DNA from 4 places in the Serratia sp. K1WW1 genome. Region 1 is predicted to be linked to each of the others. Evidence: predicted binding sites of a transcription regulator. Region 1 holds the regulator's gene; each other region holds the start of a gene.
The links. Region 1 encodes Fur, which represses iron uptake genes when iron is present. Its sites were predicted from a motif close to ATAATAATGAGAACNACTATCAA; they were not measured.
Positions count from the first base shown of each region.

Region 2: the regulator Fur is predicted to act here: its motif matches at 3,341-3,363, upstream of efeU (iron uptake transporter permease EfeU).
Region 3: the regulator Fur is predicted to act here: its motif matches at 1,321-1,343, upstream of fes (enterochelin esterase).
Region 4: the regulator Fur is predicted to act here: its motif matches at 1,424-1,446, upstream of ACX9GU_RS12105 (TonB-dependent siderophore receptor).

Region 1 is NZ_CM147697.1:4,298,290-4,303,754, reverse strand. Features, by position in the region: gene chiQ (ChiQ/YbfN family lipoprotein) at 1-192, shown strand, start outside; gene ACX9GU_RS19480 (beta-N-acetylhexosaminidase) at 211-2,874, shown strand; gene fur (ferric iron uptake transcriptional regulator) at 3,057-3,503, opposite strand; gene fldA (flavodoxin FldA) at 3,829-4,368, opposite strand; gene ybfE (LexA regulated protein) at 4,572-4,859, opposite strand; gene ybfF (esterase) at 5,107-5,465, opposite strand, start outside.
Region 2 is NZ_CM147697.1:2,355,596-2,361,060, reverse strand. Features, by position in the region: gene efeB (iron uptake transporter deferrochelatase/peroxidase subunit) at 1-1,243, opposite strand, end outside; gene efeO (iron uptake system protein EfeO) at 1,255-2,388, opposite strand; gene efeU (iron uptake transporter permease EfeU) at 2,407-3,252, opposite strand; gene putP (sodium/proline symporter PutP) at 3,492-4,970, opposite strand.
Region 3 is NZ_CM147697.1:1,715,419-1,720,883, forward strand. Features, by position in the region: gene ACX9GU_RS07825 (TonB-dependent siderophore receptor) at 1-1,111, opposite strand, end outside; gene fes (enterochelin esterase) at 1,419-2,771, shown strand; gene ACX9GU_RS07835 (MbtH family protein) at 2,782-2,988, shown strand; gene ACX9GU_RS07840 (amino acid adenylation domain-containing protein) at 3,027-5,465, shown strand, end outside.
Region 4 is NZ_CM147697.1:2,673,813-2,679,277, reverse strand. Features, by position in the region: gene ACX9GU_RS12105 (TonB-dependent siderophore receptor) at 1-1,305, opposite strand, end outside; gene ACX9GU_RS12100 (hypothetical protein) at 1,630-2,112, shown strand; gene ACX9GU_RS12095 (3'-5' exonuclease) at 2,408-2,968, shown strand; gene ACX9GU_RS12090 (multidrug effflux MFS transporter) at 3,091-4,284, shown strand; gene dadX (catabolic alanine racemase DadX) at 4,287-5,363, opposite strand; gene ACX9GU_RS12080 (D-amino acid dehydrogenase) at 5,386-5,465, opposite strand, start outside.

The DNA.
Region 1 (5,465 bases):
AAATTGCAGGCCTGCCAGGCGGTGCTGAACGTGTTGAAGCAAGAGAAACAGCACCAACAGTTCGCTGAGCAGGAAACCGTGCGGGTGCTGGATTACCAAAGCTGCATCCAGGCCGCCCATACCGGCAATGGCCAGGCGTATGACGCCAAATGCGGCAAGATTTGGAAAGAAATTCGCGCTAACAACAACTGATTACGCAAGAGGTTGCAGATGAACAAGTTTAAGATGAGTGCTCTCGCCGCCCTGACGGCTACCGTTGGGCTATTGGGCAGCGTGGGTTCTGCCATGGCCAACCAGCAGGTGGTTGATCAACTCAGCCAGTTGCAGGTCAATCTGAAAATGTTGGACAACCGTGCTGCCGAGAACGGCGTGGACTGTGCCAAGCTGGGTGCCGACTGGGCGTCCTGCCACAAGGTGCTGATCACCTTGACCAACGGCAATCAGGAAATCAAAGATAAAGACTGGGCGATCTATTTCCACAGCCCGCGCCAGACGCTGAAGGTCGATAACGACCAGTTCAAAATCACCCACATCACCGGCGATCTGTATAAGCTGGAACCGACGGACAAATTCACCAGCTTCCCGGCCAATCAGGCGGTGGAAATCCCGATTATCGCTGAATACTGGCAGCTGTTCCGCACCGACTTCCTGCCGCGCTGGTATGCCACTTCCGGCGATGCTCAGCCGAAGATCCTGTCGAATACCGATACCGAAGATGTTCACCAGTTTGTTGCCCCGTTCACCGGTGACCAGTGGAAGCGTACCAAGGATGACAACAACATTCTGATGGTGCCGGAAAGCCGCTTCACCAAGAACCAGGATCTGAAAGTGTTGCCGATGGCATCGCTGCGTGGGCAAATCATCCCAACCCCGATGGAAGTTAAAGTCCATGCGAAGGATATTGACCTGAGCAAAGGCGTGGCGCTGGAACTGAGCGCCTTGACCAAGCCAGCGGCAGATGCCGCAGCCGAGCGCTTTGCACTGCTGGGCATTGAGAGCCAGGCGAACGGTTATCCAATCAAGACGGATATCAAGCCAGCTGCATTCAAAGGCGATCAGGCCGTGCCTGGTGCCTACCAGCTGAAGATTGGCGAGAAAGGTGCCGAGATCGTCGGTTTCGATCAGACTGGGGTGTTCTATGGTCTGCAATCCATCCTGTCGTTAATCCCTTCGGATGGCAGCAAGAAGATCGCGACGCTGGATGCCAAAGATGCACCGCGCTTCCAATACCGCGGCATCTTCCTGGACGTGGCGCGTAACTTCCACCAAAAAGACGCCGTATTGCGCCTGCTGGATCAAATGGCAGCCTACAAGCTGAATAAATTCCACTTCCACCTGACGGATGACGAAGGTTGGCGCATTGAGATCCCTGGCCTGCCAGAGTTGACCGAAGTGGGCGGCCAGCGTTGTCATGACCTGAGCGAGACCACCTGCCTGATGCCACAATACGGCTCTGGCCCGGCACCACACGGCGGCTTCTTCTCCCGTCAGGACTATATCGATATCGTTAAATATGCTCAGGCACGCCAGATTGAAGTGATCCCTGAGATCGACATGCCGGCGCACGCCCGTGCGGCGATTACTTCTATGGAAGCTCGCTACAAGAAACTGCTTGCCGAAGGGAAAGAGAAAGAGGCTAACGAGTTCCGCCTGGTGGATCCGACCGATACCTCCAACACCACCTCGGTGCAATACTTCAACCGCCAGAGCTACCTGAATCCATGCCTGGATTCGTCCAAGAACTTCGTGGACAAAGTGATTGGTGAAGTGGCCCAGATGCACAAAGAGGCCGGTCAACCGCTGAAAACCTGGCACTTTGGTGGGGACGAAGCGAAGAACATCCGTCTGGGCGCTGGCTATACCGACGTGAAAAACCCGGAAGCGGGCAAGGGCATCCTTGATCTGAGCAAAGAAGACAAGCCGTGGGCCAAGTCGCAGGTTTGCCAGGCCATCATCAAAGACGGCAAAGTGGAAGATATGGAACACTTGCCGAGCTACTTCGGTCTGGAAGTCAGCCAGTTGGTGAAAGCGCACGGTATTGACAGAATGCAGGCGTGGCAAGATGGCCTGAAAGATGCCAAAGACTCGAAGGCCTTCGCGACCAACCATGTGGCGGTGAACTTCTGGGATACCCTGTACTGGGGTGGCTTCGACTCGGCTAACGACTGGGCGAACAAGGGTTATGACGTGGTGATCTCTAACCCGGACTACGTCTATATGGACTTCCCGTATGAAGTCAGCCCGGACGAGCACGGTTACTACTGGGGCACCCGTTTCAGCGACGAGCAGAAGATCTTCAGCTTTGCGCCGAACAACCTGCCGCAGAACGCCGAAACCTCGGTTGACCGTGACGGTAACCACTTCACCGCCAAGAGCGACAAACCATGGCCGGGCGCCTATGGTCTTTCCGCCCAACTGTGGAGCGAAGTGGTGCGTACCGACCAGCAGATGGAATACATGATTTACCCACGTGCCGTGTCGCTTGCAGAACGTGCATGGCACCGCGCCAGCTGGGAGCAGGATTATAAAGCTGGCCGTGAGTACAAAGGCGGCGAAACCCATCAGGTCGATACCAAAACCCTTGATAAGGACTGGCTGCGCTTTGCCAACCTGATTGGCCAACGTGAGCTGGCCAAGATGGATAAAGCGGGTGTGGGCTATCGCCTGCCGGTCCCAGGTGCACGCATCATCGGTGGCAAGTTGGAGGCAAATATTGCTCTGCCGGGCCTGGGAATTGAATATTCCACCGACGGCGGCAAACAGTGGCAGCGTTATGACGATAAAGCGCGCCCTGCGGTAGCGGGTGATGTGCAAATCCGCGCGATTAGCCCGGATGGCAAACGCTTCAGCCGTGCCGAGCCAGTGAAAGCGTAAGTGAGAACTCCGCCCGCCTACGTGTCGGTAGATGGGCGGAGATAGTGCTAGGTGAGAGCAAACTGCAATTGTGATAATTGAGTGGATATTTTTCCCCGGGCCTGTCCGGGGATTTTTTTATCTGTCATTTAGGCATAAAAAAACCGCCGTGTAGGCGGTTTTCGCGTTCTGGCGGACCAGGATCAGTTCTTGTTGTGCAGCGTTTCGTTCTCGCGGCAATCACCGGTTTCACAGTGGCCGTACAGGTACAGGCTGTGGTTGGTGAGCTTGATACCGTGTTGCTTGGCGATATCGCGCTGACGCACTTCGATGGATTCGTCGCTGAACTCGATCACTTTGCCGCAGTCCAGGCAAATCAGGTGATCGTGGTGGTGCTGCTGAGTCAGTTCGAAAACCGACTTGCCACCTTCAAAATTGTGGCGGGTCACAATACCTGCGTCGTCAAACTGGTTCAGCACGCGGTATACCGTGGCCAGGCCAATTTCTTCGCCCATATCTATCAGTTTTTTGTACAGATCTTCCGCACTGACGTGATGGCATGCCGGATCCTGCAAGACTTCCAGGATTTTGAGTCGCGGAAGAGTGACTTTTAAGCCAGCCTTCTTCAATGCGGAGTTGTTATCAGTCATGCGGATTCAGTCCTGTTACTATGCTAATCAAGTTGAGGCGTTCTCGCCTATGGCATCGGTTGGCACAAAGCGTTAATTGCGTCTCATTATAGAACCGGTTGCTGCAAATAGAAACCGCCGGTTGTTAACAAACCTATCTTTGCACTTTACCAGGGTAATCATGCAAAGCTTTGATGGATGGGATAAACCGATGTCTCAGTCTACCGTGGCGAGGTAGGAAGTTACAAACTTGTATCTTCTATTGCTCTAATCCGTGATGCCGATAACAGAAGGGCGCGCTATACGGCGCCCCTACCATGTGTTACGTATCCGCCGGGGCAGAGGCTTAGCCGACGATCTCGGCCAGGCTCAGCTCTTCACTGATTTGCTTGACCCAAGCGTCTACACGTTCGTTGGTCAGCTCAGGTTGACGATCTTCGTCAATGGCCAGCCCGACAAAGTGATCATCGTCTGCCAGACCCTTGGAGGCTTCAAAATGGTAGCCTTTGGTTGGCCAGTGGCCGACGATGGCCGCACCGCGTGGTTCAATGATGTCGCGGATGGTGCCCATCGCATCGCAGAAATATTCCGCGTAGTCTTCCTGATCGCCACAGCCAAACAGCGCCACCAGCTTGCCGTTAAAGTCGATGTCTTCCAGCGTCGGGAAGAAATCATCCCAGTCGCACTGGGCTTCACCATAGTACCAGGTTGGGATACCGAGCAGCAGGATATCAAACGCTGCCAGATCTTCTTTGCTGCTTTTGGCGATGTCGTGGATTTCTGCCACGTCGTTGCCGAATTTTTGCTGAAGCGTCTTTTGGATCATCTTGGCAATGTTTTCGGTATTGCCAGTGTCGCTGCCAAAGAAAATGCCTACATGAGCCATAGTAAAGATAACCTTTTAATTCAAATGAATGTGTTGCGTAAACGCGGCCTGAGGCGCTGCCAAGGGCAGGTTTGCTCAGCCGTAAATGCGTATCATGCCAGAAATTTGCCCTGAGGTTTTATCGCGTTTATGCGATGCCTCTGCGGAGGTGGAACCGATCTGGCGTCATCCTTAACGCCGTGCCGCGCGTGCGGCAGCAGAGATCAGTGTTCTGGCTGTTCTTCTGCCAGTTGGGCCAACAGCATTTGTTCGATCAATTCGCTGCGGCTGATATTGCGCTGGTCGGCCAGTTTGTTGAGAGCATCTACCGCGTCTGCGTTGATTTTCAGCTCCACACGCCGTAATCCACGCACTTTGTCCCGTCGTAGCTGATTACGCTTATTAATTCTAAGCTGTTCATCACGGGAAAGCGGGTTGGTTTTTGGGCGCCCTGGACGGCGTTCATCTGCGAACAGATCCAGCGTCGTGCGATCCGTTTGTTCTTTTGCCATTGTTGCGCTACTGCAAGGGAGTTTGCATCAAAAAGCGGTTTACGCTTCCAGACGGTTCGATTTACACAATTCGGGCCAATTAACCCTAACCCAAATTCACCCCCAGCCAAGCGCAGCTTCACACCTGGACAGGGTGGCAAAATTATAGCGCGCCATATTACCCCAGCAGATGGAGCGACGACAATGCCTAACTTAGCTACAAACGCGCTAAGCTATTCTCTCTAGCGCGTTTTTTCGCCACTTGAGCTCAGGGCTGGTCAATAAAGCGGTGAATTGCCCGTAATACGGCGTCCGGTTTCTCCGCATGGACCCAGTGGCCGGAGCCTGCAACCACATAGGCGCGTGCCTGCGGGAACTGGCGGGCGATGTCATCGCGGTAGCTATCCTGCACGTAAGGCGAGAGGCCACCACGGATAAACAGCGTCGGGTGTGGCCAGGGTGGAACCTCTTGCCAGCCGATAATGTTCTCATATTGCTCGATCAGCACCGGCAGGTTGAACCGCCAACTGCCAGCATGGAAAGATTTCAACAGAAACTGGATCACGCCTTCTTCATCCAGCGTGGCTCGCATGAGCTGCGCAGCCTGCTGACGCTGGGTGATACCCG
Region 2 (5,465 bases), 1.9 Mb from region 1:
GTAACACAAAGAAATAGCCGCCACCGATAGGCTTGACGTATTCCTCCAGCGCTTCGCCGTTCAACCGTTTCTGCACCGTCAGAAAGCCCTGCTCCAAGTCAGCCTGGTAACAGACGAACAGCAGGCCCATCTCCAGTTGCCCTGAATTGGAAACGCCCAGCGAATAGCTGTAGCCACGGCGCAGCATCAGGCTGCTCTGGGTCTGCGGCGTTCGCGGGTTGGCCAACCGAATATGGGCATCCATGCGGATCAGCTTACCTTCCGGGTCTTTGGCATAGTCCGGTTCGTCGTGCTCGTGCTTCATCCCCAACGGCGCACCGCTGTGTTTTTCACGGCCAAAGATGGTTTGCTGCTCCTGCAACGGCGTCCGATCCCAAAATTCGACGTGGAAACGAATAATACGCGCGGCCTGATAGCTACCGCCAACGGCCCAGGCAGGTTCCCCCGCTTTATCACCGACCCACACCACCTGATCCATCAACGGCTTATCGCTGGTTTTTGGGTTGGCCGTGCCATCTTTGAAGCCCAGCAGGTTAATCGGCGTCTCTTTGCCCCGGCTGCGGGCCGAGTGAGCCGAGATAAAACCTTCCCGCTTCCAGCGCACGCTGAGCAAGTCTGGCGAATGCTTGATGATATCGCGCAGCGCGTGGATCACCGTTTCATTGGTATTGGCACAGATTTGCAGCAGCAGGTCACCATGACACAGGGCAGCATCGAGTGAGTCGTTGGGGAAACGCGTCATGGTTTGCAGGTGCAGCGGTTTCTGCGCCTGTAAACCAAAGCGCTCATCAAACAGCGAGGTGCCAACGGAAACGGTGATGCTCAGGTTATCGGGGTAGATCTCTGGCCCCATAATGCCCGAATCCAACGGTGGCAGCTTGGGATCGACCTCCGGTGCCTTACCGCCGCTGGTGAGGAACGCGATACGGCTGGTTAACAGACGAAATAGCCGTTCAAGATCCTGCTTGTTGGTCGCCAACACGTCGAAAGCCACCAGCATCATGGCCGCTTGCTGCGGCGTCAAAATACCGGCTTGGTGCTGGCCGTAGAACGGTTGTTTTTGCCAGCGTTCGTCCTGCGAGGTAGCCAGCGGCTCTTCTGCTGCCCGGGCCAAGGATGGCCCTGCCAACGCCAGAGCTCCGCCCATCATGCCCAACCCCTGCAACAACCGCCTGCGCGAAGGCGAAGCGGCCTGCTCATCTTGAGGAAACGGCCCGTTATGCGGGCCGGTCTTGTTGTTCATCATGCTAAGCCTTAATCCAGACCCAGCACGCCACGCAGCTGTGACAGGTCTTCTGCCAGCGTAGTGATCGGCCCTTTCAGCGCATTACGATCCGCGGTGGTCAGCTTCTCGTAAGACTCATAACCCTCTGCGGTCTTGTATTTAGCCAGGATGGTGTCGACGGTTTTAAAGTTGGCGTCGATCTCCGCCAGCAGTGGCTGGTTGGCCTTTTCCAACAGCGGACGCAACAGGTTGACAATCTTCTGGGCGCCATCGACGTTGGCCTGGAAATCCCACAGGTCGGTACGGCTGTAGCGATCCTCTTCACCGCTGATCTTGCTGGCCGCGACTTCTTCAATCAGGCCAGCAGCGCCACCCACCACTTTGCTCGGCGGGAAGGTCAATTCACCGATGCGTTTTTGCAATTCCAGCGTGTCTTTGTACAGTCCATCGGCATACTCATTCATGCCCTTGGTGGTGTTGTCGGCAAACAGCGCTTTCTCCAGACGGTGGAAGCCGGTGAATTTCGGATCTTCGGCTTTTTTCTCGTAGTCGTCTTCACGGGCGTCAATGCTGCCGTCCAGATCGGAGAACAGCTCGGCAATCGGTTCGATACGCTCGTAGTGCTGACGGGTTGGCGCATAAAGCTTGCGGGCCTGGGCCACATCACCGGCTTTGATCGCATCGGTGAACAGCTTGGTCTGCTTGACCAGCCCTTCAACTTCCTTGGTGACATAGACTTTATATTCGGCAATCGGGCCAACCAGATCCATCACATTCGGTTTGCCATCAGCTACCGCACCCGCAGCCGTGATGACAAGCTTGCCTTTAGGGTTGCTCAGCAGCCCACAGGTCATATCGTATTCACCCGGCTCGAGGTTTGCCGTCATTTTCTGGGTGAAACCCGGCGCGATATTTTCACGCTCTTCCACCACCATCACGCCTTTGAGGATTTCCCACTCCAGGTTCTTCTGGCTGGTGTTATGCACCACAAACTGGGTTTTACCGGCGGGCAGGGTCAACTGCATCGGCTCACACTGTTTGTCGTTAACGGTCACCAAAACCCGAGGGATATCCGCCGCCAGCGCGTTGAGGCTCAGCGCGAAAGCAGGAACGGCCAGTAATGCGGCATGCAGTGCCTTGCGGCGAAATAACGGAGTAGACATACGGAATTCCCTAGTAAATTAGTGATGTGTCTTGCGTTGCGCCGGGATCGCAGAGGACTCCGTACGCAGCGGCAGGAAAAAGAAAATCAGAGCAGGGATCAGATACAGGAAATAGACCGCCACTTCGCTGACCGATGGCGCTTCCTGATAGCCGAACATTCCCTCTAACAGGGTGCCCAGCAGTGAATGCGTGGATAGCTGGTTGCTGAGGTCGAACGCGATGTCCTGGAAGTGGTTCCACAGTCCAGCCTCGTGGAAGGCACGGATCGCCCCGGCGGCCAGGCCCGCAGCCACGAACAGAATAAACAGGCTGGTCCATTTGAAGAACTTGGCCAGGTGCAGTTTGATGCCGCCCCAATAGATCAGCATACCCACCACGATGGCGCACGCCAGCCCGAGCATCGCACCGATTGGCGCGGCAATGCCCACATCCTGCTGAAACGCAGCCAACAAAAAGAAAACCGACTCCAGCCCTTCACGGGCAACGGCAAAAAACACCATCGCCACCAGCGCCCACCCTTGCCTTTTGCCTGAGTTGAGGGCGTTATCGATCGCCCCTTCAAGATGCACCTTCACCGAGCGGGAAACCTTGCGCATCCAAAACACCATATAGGTCAGGATGCACACCGCCACCACCGCGACCAGCCCTTCAAACAGCTCTTGCTGTTTTTGCGGAAACTCGCCGGTGGTTTCATTGATGAAGATACCTAACGCCAGACACAGAGCAACGGCGACGATTACCCCAATCCATACCACACCAAGCCATTGACCGCGTTGAGTCCGCTTCAGATAGCTGGCGATCAAACTGACGATCAGCGCAGCCTCCAGCCCCTCACGGAACATGATAAGGAAAGGAACAAACATAGAATATTAACCCCTGAAAAGGCGTTTGTAGTCAGCCGCTGGCGCTGAGTCGACCAGGCTGCGGCAATGTAAAGAAAAGTAAACCAGAACGATAGTGATTATCATTCTACTGAAAAGAAAAACAAGAGGCGGAAGTGTGATTTTTATTAATCAAATGTCGCTAGTTGTTACAGCTTGGTGAGCGTAATGAGGAGGAAAGCAGATCTCTCCCCGATTGCCGGGGAGAGATTAAGGCGGATTTAGACCGTTTTGAACTCGGCCTCTGCCAGATCAAAACGTTTGGTGATGGTTGCCGAAGGCTGGCGACCCATCAGGCTAACCACCACGATGGCGATGCTGCCAAACACAAAGCCTGGAATGATTTCATACAGATCCAGCCAGGCGTAATGCTTCCAGACGATCACGGTGATCGCCCCCACCAGCATACCGGCCAGCGCGCCGTTACGGGTCATACGCGACCACATCACCGAGATCAGCACCACCGGGCCAAATGCGGCACCAAAACCGGCCCAGGCATAGCTGACCAGACCCAGCACGCGGTTCTCCGGGTTAGCCGCCAGGGCAATCGCCACCAGCGCCACCACCAGCACCATCGCACGCCCTACCCACACCAGCTCACGCTGGCTGGCCCCTTTGCGCAAGAAGGCTTTGTACAGGTCTTCGGTGATCGCACTCGAACAGACCAGCAGCTGACAGCTCAGGGTGCTCATCACCGCCGCCAGAATGGCCGACAGCAGGATCCCGGCAATCCATGGGTTAAACAGCAACATGGCCAGTTCGATAAACACCCGCTCGCCGTTTTCCGCCACGTTACCCGCTTGATCCGGGTTATTGGCAAAGTAGGCAATGCCGAAGAAGCCAACCGCAATGGTCCCCGCCAGGCAGAGGATCATCCAGGTCATACTGATGCGGCGAGCGCTACGGATGGTGCGGTGGGAGTCCGCAGCCATAAAGCGCGCCAGAATATGCGGCTGCCCAAAGTAGCCCAGGCCCCAGCCCAGCAACGACAGGATCGCCACCAGATTCAGCCCTTTCATCATATCCAGATTGGCCGGGTTTTTAGCCGCGATCACCAACATCGAACTGTCGATGCCGCCCACGGCGATAATCACAATCACCGGCGTAAGGATCAGCGCAAAAATCATCAGGCTGGCCTGCACGGTGTCGGTCCAACTGACCGCCAGGAACCCGCCGATAAAGGTATACAGGATGGTGGCTGCCGCCCCGGCCCACAGCGCAGTGGCGTAGGACATGCCGAAGGTACTTTCAAACAGGCGCGCACCGGCCACAATGCCGGAAGCACAATAGATGGTGAAGAACACCAGGATCACGATGGCGGAGATCACCCGCAGCAGTTTGCTGTTATCTTCAAAACGGCTGGTGAAGTAGTCCGGCAGGGTCAAGGCGTTGTTATTGGCTTCGGTATGCACGCGTAACCGCCCTGCCACCAGCTTCCAGTTCAGGTAGGCGCCAATGGTCAGCCCGATGGCGATCCAGCTCTCCGAAATGCCGGAGAGGAAAATCGCGCCCGGCAGGCCCATCAGCAGCCAGCCGCTCATATCGGATGCCCCGGCAGAGAGCGCGGTTACCACGCTGCCCAAGCTGCGGCCACCAAGAATGTAGTCGTCAAAGTTGTTGGTGGCACGATAGGCCAGCAGGCCGATCACCACCATCCCAAGGATGTAGACCACGAAGGTCACCAGCATAGGTGTGTTCATTATCTTAAACTCTCCATTTTTTATTCCCTTCTCCCTTTCAAGCCGCCGTATGTTAGCAGCCTATTGAAAGTTATCGGGTATTTTTATGTCAGTAATTTCACCCGCCAGGCGCCGGAACGGGGCGCATTGCGATGGTGGCGGGCGAACAGCGTTTATACCCATCATGGTCTGAACGCTGGCTATCCTAGATGAGGCAATCAACAACCAACAAGACATTTAACAAAAAAGTCACACGAAACTCACGCCAGGTCACATTTATTCGCTGCCAGGGTTGCACTCGTCATAGTCGAAATGAGTTGCACTTCTTACTTAACCCTGATTAATACAGGGAAATAGGCCCATCCAGCACAGCAACCCGACTTATCAGGCCGTCGTCCGTAGCGCTCAAGATGTTAAAAGATCGATTGGAGTCACACTTCGCCACCAGCCACATTTAACAAGGTTGCACAAAGTTGCAACATGCAGGATATTGTCGGCATCAATAACCTCATTACA
Region 3 (5,465 bases), 2.6 Mb from region 1:
CGAAGATCCCTTCGGTGCCCCCGGCCAGCCCTTCGGCTAAACGGGTATTACGCGTGCGCTCAAACTGGACGTAGTTGTTGGTGCTAACGCCGCTATCCCATGCGCCACGATAATTGACCGCATAGGTTTCACGATACATCCGGTTGGTTTCTTTACCGTAGTTGCTCTGCACCAGCGCATTGGTGTTGGTGTTCTGGGTATCCCCGGCGTACAGGTTACCCTGGCGGCCATAGGCATATTGGAAATCCAGGGTCTGCAGGTGGGCGAATTCCCAGCTCAGCAAGGCATCGATATTTTTGTCGATCACCCCTTCACGGCCGGCAGGCAAAGTATTGGCATAGGTGCCGGTACGTTCGGACTGATGCCCCTGGTTGATATCCCAGGCGTCGGCCTGCGTTTTGCTGTAGCCACCGAACAGACGGAAGCTCAACTGATCGCTTAACGGGCCGGAAAGGCTGAAGTCGGTACGCTTGGTGGCGCCTTCATCCTTATGCTGCGGTACGTTGAAATAACCGTTTAGCGAGCCATGCAGATCTTGGGTGGTTTTCTTGGTGATGATATTGACTACGCCACCTGCCGCACCGTTACCATAGCGGGCAGCCGCTGGGCCACGCAGCACTTCGATACGTTCGATCATATCTGGTGGCACCCAGGCGGTGTCGCCACGGGTATCACGCTCACCGCGCCAGCCCTGGCGCACCGAGTTACGGCTGCTGGCTGGTTTACCGTCGATCAGGATCAGGGTATTTTCTGGCCCCATGCCACGGATATCGATCTGGCGGTTGTTGCCCCGCTGGCCGCTGGTGGAGTTACCGGTTAGGTTGACCCCTGGCATGGTACGGATCAGCTCATTGATATCACGAGCGGGAGGGCGTCGTTTGATTTCTTCGGCAGTGATGGTGGAAACGCCGGGAGCTTGAAGGTTTTGTTTGGCGGCGGTGACGACGATGACATCTTCAGAGGCGGATTCTTTTTTGCTTTTCTCAGCCAGCGCGGCGCTGTCTGAGGTGGTGGCCGTTTGCTCGGCATTGACCGTAAAGGAAAATGCTGATGTGCCCAATCCTAACCCGATGAGTGTGGCTAAAGAATAACGAGATAACTTCCGATTCATTTTGAGGTTCCTACCTAACAACCCTTCCTGATGCGGCGCTGTGTGACAACCGGTAACGGAACGGTTTGTTGTAGTTTTATTGTGTAGTCGAAAATAGTAACGAAACCCGGAGGCCAGGCTGACTGGCAGCAAGATCCCGCTCAATAATTCGGCATCCATCCCTGTTGAAGAATGCCCGCTCTATTTCGAGCCTGTATACACTATTGCAAATGCAAATAATTATCAATAGTATTCCTTGTGCCGTTTGGCATTTGGGAACCGGTGAGTCGCACGGCGTGCCTTGCCAACAACACAATGAGTGGGCGTTTTGAAAACTGAACAACAACCAGCAAGCAGTACGTTATTGGCGAGCAAGCATGCAGGGAGCCACGGTTGGTGGCTGGATATCGCCCGGCGTGGTACCCCCTTGGTGGAACCGCAGGATAATGGGCGATGGAAGGTGACGTTCTTGTGGCGCGACCCTCAGGGCGGTGAACTGACCTCGGCTTATCAACGAGTCTGGATCCATATCAACTGCCTCACCGATCATCACCAAGCGTCGCCCCCGCAGAGCCTGCAACGGCTTGCAGGTTCGGACGTCTGGTATTGGCAAACCGAGCTGCAAGGCGACTGGCGCGGCAGCTACTGTTTTATCCCCTGCATGGAGGATCGTCCCTTCGAACCGCAGGGGGACAATTCCCACGCCAACATGCTTTCTATTCGCCACTGGTGGCACCAGGTGTTTGCCCACGCAACTCACGATCTGCTTAATCCTTACCGCGCCTGGCCTGGAGTCGGGGGGCACACGCTTTCCGGCTTGCATATGCCACAGGCTCCCCAACAGCCAGCCTGGCGGGACTTTGACAACTATGCCGTGACCAGCGGCCGCTGTACGCCAGCACCTCCTGCCAAACTGCAACGGCATACCTGGCATAGCCAGCGATTGGTAACCTCCCGCCACGTCTGGATCTACTCCACCGGTGAAAGTAACCCGGCGGCGCGGCCATTGGCTATTTTGCTGGACGGCCAATTCTGGGCCAATCAGATGCCGGTCTGGGATCCGCTGATGCAACTGACGCGCACTGGCCAACTGCCGGAGGCGGTCTATCTGCTGATCGACGTGATCGACCAGCAACACCGCGCACGTGAACTGACCTGCAACGATGAGTTTTGGTTGGCCCTACAGGAAGAGTTATTACCGCAATTGGCCGACTGGGCCCCGCACAGCCGTGAGGCTGCCAACACCGTAGTTGCAGGGCAAAGCTTTGGTGGCTTGGGGTCGCTCTATGCTGGCCTGCGCTGGCCGGAATATTTTGGTGCCACCATCAGCCAGTCGGGCTCGTTCTGGTGGCCACGCCGCGATATGTTGCAACTGCCCAGCGTGCCCGAGGACGCCTGCTGGTTGATCCGCCAGGTAGAAGACGGGCAGTTGGGTGCGCGCGGCAAGCTGAAGGTGTTTTTAGAGGCCGGGGCGCATGAAAAGCTGGTCCACCGGGTGAATGACCGTATGGCGGCCCTGTTAAGTGACACCGGGCATCAGGTGCAATATCGGCTGGTGGAGGGCGGGCACGATGCGTTGTGCTGGCGTGGTGGCTTACTCGATGGTCTGCAGGCGCATTGGTCAGAGCTGGTCAACCGCCATGCCGAATTGAAGCCGTCCGCCAACCCTCTTCACGCTTAAGGAGCAAGTAATGGAAACCTTATACCCTTTCGATGACGAGCAGCAAATTTGCTACGTCCTGCGTAATGAAGAACTGCTTTACAGCCTGTGGCCGGATTTCAGCGCCATCCCGGCCGGTTGGGTCAGCGTTTTTGGCCCGGCTTCCCGGAAGCACTGCGTCAACTGGCTAGAACAGAATTGGCAGGATATGCGGCCCGCATCACTGCGTAAGGCGTGATGGAGACGCAGCAAGAACCGACAACAGGAGCGAACGTCGTGTCAGAAACCTCTATTTTACCCACCGGGCAACAGGTTACCGTTGAGTTGCCATTGGTGGCGGCGCAGCCCGGTATTTGGGTTGCCGATCAAATTTCACCGTACGGCAATGCCTATGCGGTCGCCCATTATATCGAACTGAATGGCCCGCTGGATAAAGACCACCTGTTACAGGCGATCTCACTGGGCCTGGCCGAAGTGGACACCTTAAGGCTGCGTTTCGTTGAGCGTGACGGTGTGCCGATGCAGTATTACGACGCCACGATGCCGTTGGCTGCGCCGGAATGGGTTGATTTAAGCGACTCGGCGGATGCAGAGGCGGCGGCCCACGCGCTGATGCAGATCGACCTTGGTGCCGAATTACGGGTGAGCAGCGGCAAACCGCTGTATCGCCATATCCTGATGCGTCTGGCCGACGATCGCTGGTTCTGGTATCAGCGTTACCATCATCTGGTGGTCGATGGCTTCAGCTTTACCGCCATCGCTCGCCGTATCGCCAATATTTATACCCGCCTATATCAGCACGAGCAGCCGGAGCCGACGCCGTTCACGCCTTTTAGCGATGTGGTGGCGGAATATCAGCAATACCAGCAATCCCCAGGTTATCAGCGCGATGCCGATTTTTGGTTGAACAAGGCACGGCAGTTGCCCCCGCCAGCCACCCTATGCCCGCAACCGTTGGCAGGGCAGGCACCTTCGACGCGTATTCACCGCTTGGCACAGCTCTGTGCCGCGCAGGATCTTGCGCCACTGGTCAGTCTGGGCCAGCAACAGCAGCTCAGCGCAGCCGATATGGCGATGGCGCTGGTGGCCGTGTGGGTGGCTCGTCTGACAGGGCAAACCTGCTACAGCGCCGGGTTTATTTTTATGCGTCGCATGGGCTCGGCTGCGCTTTGTGCCACCGGGCCAGTGATAAACGTATTGCCGGTGGAGATGCACGTCGCGCCGCAGGCAACGCTGGCCGATATCGCCGCGCAAATCAGCCGTGAACTGAAGTTTGCCCGCCGCCATCAGCGCTATGATGCTGAACAGGTGCAGCGTGATCTTGGGCGGATTGGCGACAGTCAGCCGCTGTATGGCACCGTCTTCAACTTTAAGATGTTCGACTACCAGCTCGATTTTGCCGGTATCAAAGGGATCACCCACGACCTGGCCTCTGGCCCGGTGCGTGATTTGGAGATCGCCTTGTTTATCGACGAGGCTGGCACGCTGAAGATTGAGTTGTTGGCCAATGCCGAGCGTTATCAGCTGGCCGAACTGACGGAGCACTTACAGCGCTTGCCGCTGCTGCTGCGGCAGTTTGCGGCCCAACCGACATTGCCGGTGAGCGAAGCTGATTTACTGAGTGAAAAAGATCACGCGCTGCTGGCCAAGGTGAACGACACCGCTTATCCGGTGGCAGCCCAGACCCTCAGTGGTCTGCTGGCCGAGCAGGCGAATAAAACCCCGAATGCCCCGGCGCTGGCCGATGAACACTACCGGTTCAACTACCGCGAAACTCGCGAACAGGTGATCGCCTTGGCCCAGCGTTTGGTGGCTCAGGGTGTGCAGCCGGGCGATATCGTGGCGGTGGCATTGCCGCGTTCGGTCTTCCTGTCGCTGGCGTTAATGGCGATAGTGGAAGCGGGAGCGGCCTATTTACCACTGGATACCGGCTATCCAGATAAGCGCCTCAGCATGATGCTGGAAGACGCGGCCCCACGCCTGATTATCACCGATGCTTCCCAACAGGCGCGTTTTGTGGGGCAGGGGGAAGTGCTGTTATACGATGCGCCACTGGTGGCCACCGCTGCTGCACCGAGCGCGATCCAAGGCCCGACGCCGCATCATCCGGCTTATATTATCTTTACATCCGGCTCAACCGGGCGGCCAAAGGGCGTGCTGGTTGGGCATCAGGCCATCGTTAACCGTTTACTGTGGATGCAGCATCAGTACCCGCTGGCGGCAGATGATGTGGTACTGCAAAAAACGCCGTGCAGCTTTGACGTCTCGGTGTGGGAATTCTTCTGGCCATTGATGGTGGGCGCGCAGTTAGTGATGGCGCCGCCGGAGGCGCACCGCGACCCTCAGCAACTGCAAACGCTAATCGATCGGCATAAAGTCACTACCATGCACTTTGTTCCTTCGATGCTGGTGGCATTCGTTGGTGCCTTGGACAGCACAACCGCCATCGCCCATTGCCAGCCACTGCGTCAGGTGTTCTGCAGCGGTGAAGCGTTACCGGCAGAGCTGTGCCGCCTGTGGCAGAGCCGCACCCAGGTGCCGTTGCATAACCTCTACGGCCCTACCGAGGCGGCGGTGGATGTGACCTGGCATCCGGCCTATGGTGACGCCCTCGCTGCTGTCACCGGTGCTAACGTCCCTATTGGTCTGCCGGTGTGGAATACCGGTTTACGTATTCTCGACGCTCGCTTACGCCCAGTGCCACCGGGTGTAGCT
Region 4 (5,465 bases), 1.6 Mb from region 1:
GAGGCTGACTTCGTCCTGCAGATAGATGCCGGTCTGCTCATAACGCCGTTTAGAGTCGGTATGGCTGAGAATAGTGATATCTGGCCCGCCGGAAACGCCGGTGAACGGGTTCAACGGCGTGGCCGAACCAGACTCTTCCCACAGGTTATTGGTAAAACGTTGATAATCCAGCCCCAGCATCACCTTGTGTTCCAACGCACCAGTCGCGAACTCCGCCGCCAGTTGGTTATCCACGGCATAAGCATCCAACGAGGTGTTGGAGCCGCTGTACCAACGGTTCAACTCGCTGCGGTCGGCATTCCAGCCAATCTGGTAAACCTGCTCCAGCTCTACGTTGGAGTGGGTGTAGCTGGCGTTTTGACGGAATGACCAGACGTCGTTAAAACTATGCGAGAAGTCATAACTGTAGATTTGCTGCCAACGTTTGAACACATTGCGGCTGCTTTCGCCGTCAAAAAATCCCCGGCCCAGCTTGTCCCCACTGGTGGTATAAATGCTGCCGTCTGACGGCACCGCGCTGTGGTAGCCACCGGAAGGATCTTTTTGCAGATTGGCCTGCAACAGCAAAGAGGTATTTTCATCCGGTTGCCACAGCAACGAAGGCGAAATCGCATAGCGTTCTTCACGCTGATGGTCATACATGGTGTCACTAGTACGGGTAATGCCGGTCAAACGGTATGCCCACTGATCGTTCAGTGCCCCCGTCGAATCAAATGCACCGCCTTTGGTATTGTTGTTACCGGCCATCACATTGACGTGGTTTTCACTGGCAAACTGCGGCCGTTTGCTAGTCATCGCCACCAACCCACCAGGGATGCTTTGCCCATACATCACGGAAGACGGGCCCTTAATCACGTCAATACGTTCCAGGAACCAAGGGTCGATCTGCAAAGCGTTATAACTGCCGCCGTCGCTAAGCAATCGTAGGCCGTTCAGGAAGGTGTTATTGACGTCGCCCCCGTGGAAACCGCGCAGAGCGATAGTATCGTAACGCGTCGCGCCACCGGAGAAGTTGGTGAATACGCCTGGGGTATATTTCAGCGCATCGTTAACCGTCAAAGCCCCTTGGTCGCTCATCTGCTGACGGGTTACCACGGAGACGGATTGCGCGGTGAGCACCAGTGGCCGATCCGTTTTAGTGGCCCCCTGGCTGGTGCTGGCCTCATAGCCATGCGTTGCCGTTTCCGCCGTATCGGCGGGTTTGGCTGTTACCACGAGGGTATCTTCAGCCAAGGAGGTCAGTGGCAGAAAAATCGCTAACGAGCAGTAAAGATAAGAACGACTGGCAGGAAAAAACGCAGGCATACCTGTATTCCCCATGGGATCTATTGAAATTGCACCGAAAACTTACCGCGCCGGCAACGCTGGCCAGTTTGGCGTACAGAGGTCACGGTGCTCTGATGTTGTTAGATAACAAATACTAATAACAATGATAATTATTATCTTTACCATCAATGAATTCAAGTAGCAAAATACACTCTGGCACTCGGCGTTTCAGGCGGGTTTATTGGCTTATGATTGGTGCGTCATCATGAAAAAAACCGTTTTCTCAGCAGGTTATGCTCTTGAGCTGTTTAGTTTTCATTTAATCGTTAAGTGCTATAAACCTGGATAACTCAAGGAGTGTGCATGACTCAAACAGCAAATCCCATCTCAGCCCCCTCCAGAAGACTGAAAGTGGTCTATGGCTGGTATGTTTATACGGTGTATGCGTTACTGGTCTTTAATCTCTATCTGGCGGTATACAACACTTGCGTTCGCCACCCCTTTGAATCACCGTTAATCTCCATGGCTCATAGCCTGTTTATCGCTTTTCTGCTCAGCCAGATCCTGAAAAAACGCAGAGGGTTCAGTTGGGTATTGCTGATCTACTTTATGACCATGCGCCTGTATTACGCCAGTATTTTGCATACTGAGTTCTCAGCCACCAGCCTGAGCCTGGTTTGGGTCGTCATGACAATGTTACTGGCTGGTACTCTAACCGTTAGGCAATTCAACGCTAACAAGGTGCAACAGGAATGGTTGGCGCGCTTTGGTTGGCGCCAATGGGCCGTGGTAATCGGGATAGCGGCGATATTGACGCTATTAGTCACCCGCGACTATCTGGGGTGACGGGTGACTGCGGGATGTGAGGTTCAGAGATATCCACCATGCGGCAGATTTTACTTAAGTTTTGCGCGTTTTCGCAGATTTTATCGGTAACGTAAACGCCAAAATAGCCTAATACCAGCAGATAGCCGATCATACATAGAATAAAAATAAGTGTTCTCAACGCTAGCTACCAACTCTGCAACATGACTATAGTCATCATACCGTGATCAGACCGTTTTCGCCTATTTCAAAGTCACTGGATATTCTGCCAGACTGTATGCAGTACCATCACTAGCTTGTTCAGCCTGGAGACCCCATGAACCATTTGATGCTAGATATTGAAACGCTGGATATTACCCCGAGCGCGGTGATCCTGGTGGTTGCCGGCGTATTTTTTAACCCCAAGACCGGTGAGCTAGGGGCAGAATTTGAAGCGGCAGTGAACTGCCAGCAGGAACAACCGGGCCGGACAATCAGCCTTGATACCGTGGCCTGGTGGGCAAAACAGTCAGACGAAGCTCGTAAAATGGCCTTCGGTGGCAGCGAAAGCCTCAAGCGGGTTTTGACCAACCTGAGCCGCTTTATTCATATGCACAGCACCGATACGGTGAAAGTCTGGGGCAATGGCAAAGAGTTTGACTGCTCGATCCTGGAACATGCCTACCACCAGTTGGCAATGTCCTGCCCCTGGAAGTTCTGGGATACCCAAGACGCCCGCACTATCATTACGCTGGCAGAGTTGCATGGTTTCAACCCCAAGAAACAGCGTCCGTTTGAAGGCACACCACACCGGGCGCTGGATGATGCCAAACACCAGGCGCGTTACGTTGCAGATACCATTTCAGCACTTTATTACCGCCAGCCCGCGGCAAAATGATCGCGCCAGGTAAAATCAAGCGCAAACGGTTTCCTGTCTGTCATCAATACGTTATCGCTTCCCATTTGCGGTTGGGATCTCTACTCTAGTTCTCTTTGTCATTCGGATGTGCCATTTTTGTTATGCAAAAATTTCTTTTTCTCCTGCTTAGCCTGGTGTTGCTCGGCCCTCTGGGAATCGATCTCTATCTGCCTACCATTCCTGCCATTGCCCTGGGCCTTAACAGCAGCGAAGCCTTGATCCAATCCACCATTTCGCTGTTTATTCTGGTGTTGGGTCTTGGCCAGGTGATCGCCGGTCCACTGGTGGATAATTACGGTCGTAAGCCTGTGGCTATCGCCGGGATCCTGATTTATATGGTGGGTGCAGCCATGGCCGCGCTGGCGACAACGGCGGAAATCTTTGTCACTTCGCGCCTGATGCAAGGCGTAGCCGTTTGCTGTACCGCCGTTGTAGCATTCAGTGGCGTGCGCGATCGGATGAATGGCGATGACGCCGCACGCGCTTTCGGTTTCCTCAACGGCACGCTGAATATCATTCCTGCACTGGCACCGCTGCTCGGTGGCTTGCTGGCAGAAGCCTTCGGCTGGCGCGCCCCATTCTGGTTCCTGGTCGGTTACGCCGCAGTGGTGTTATTGCTGGTCATCTTCTTCCTGCCGGAAACCCGCCCCGCTACCACCGTAGCCGTCAAAGGGCTGCCGGTACGACAGTATCTGCGCATTGTTGGCGATCGCCGGTTTATCTCCTTTGCGGTGGTCAATGCCGGGGCGATGGGGATGGCGCTAACTTACGTTTCATTGGCACCTAACGTGCTGATGGGCACCGCCGGGCTATCACCGCTGCAGTTCTCTTTGGTATTTGGTGCCAACGGTTTCTGGATCATGCTGGTCAGCTTTGTCGCCAACCGCATCATTCACAAGATTGGCCGCCCTTTCTGCCTGGCGACCGGCGGCGTACTGATGGGGTTAGGCTGTCTCGCTTTAGTGTTGGGGGTGGCACTGCTGGGTGAAGCTGCGCAAAGCCATTGGTTGGCTTATATCCTGCCCGTGGCCTGCGCCTGCGCCGGATTGGCTTTTGTCATGGGGCCGTCAACCAGCTATGCGTTGGAGCCTTACTCTAACGAAGCGGGCGTGGCTTCAGCACTGGTAGGCTTTATTCAGATGGCCGGAGGTGCCGCGCTTGGCCTGATCGCGATGGCGTTGCCGCTGCAGCCGAAACTGTCGCTGGCGTTGGTGATGTTGGTAGGTTGCCTGCTTGCGCTACACGCACGGCAGCGCAGCAAGCAAATCAAAGGGCAGTTGAAAAAAATCGGCTGAGCTTATTTCTCAATAACAATAGGCACCCGTGCCGCCAAGGCTGTCAGCAGCTCGTAACCCAAGGTTCCGGCTGCGGCAGCCACATCATCGACGTGCAGATTCCTTCCCCACAGTTCGACGTCAGTACCAATGGTTGCCTGCGGGCACGGCGTCAGATCCACCGTCATCATATCCATGGAAACCGAACCTACCGTATGTGTCAGCACGCCATCCACCCAGACTGGGGTGCCGGTAGGCGCATGGCGAGGATAACCATCCGCATAACCACAGGCCACCACGCCGATACGCTGCGCCCCACCAGCAGCATAACGCCAGCCATACCCCACACGGTCTCCCGCTTGCAGCTGTTGGATACCAATGATCTTGCTGCTCAGCGTCATCGCCGGTTGCAAACCGGTGGCGGCAATGTCCTGCCAGTTGCCGCTGGGTGATGCACCATAAAGTATAACCCCCGGCCTCACCCACTCCCCCTGCGTATGAGGGTGCCACAGGGTGGCCGCCGAGTTGGCCAGACAACGAGGCAGATCAATAGCAGCAGTAGCGCGTTCAATCACGGCCATTTGCTCCGTTACGCCTTCAGCACCGTCGGCGGTGGCGAAGTGGCTCATTAGCGTTATCGAACCAATATTGTGCAGCTCCTTTGCGGTCAGCCAAGCGCTGTGCAACCTCTCCGGGGCAAACCCTAGGCGATTCATCCCACTGTTCAACTTGAGATAAACATCCAGCGGCGCCTGTAAACGCGCTTCGGCAATCGCCTGTAGTTGCCAGTCGCTGTTCACCGCCGTGGTTAAGTGATAACGATCGATCAGCATCAGGTCTGCGGGTTGGAAAAACCCCTCCAGTAGCAAGATGGGCCCCTGCCAACCAGATTCACGTAGTAACACTGCCTCGTTCAGATCGAGCAAGGCAAAACCATCGCTATTCTCGGCCAGGCTGCGCCAGACGTGCTGCAAACCATGGCCATAAGCGTTGGCCTTGACAACGGCCCAGATTTTAGCCGAAGGCGCAAAACGACGAACTACCTGCAGGTTATTGGTCAACGCGGCCAAATGCAGCGTAGCGGTAATCGGGCGAGGCATGGTTTCTCCTATCAGATTGGGTTCAGCGTGCCGGGTGCACGTCATTCAATGGCACAACAGGTCCCTGCCGAAAGTCTGCGCGGTAACGCGCCACCGCCAGAT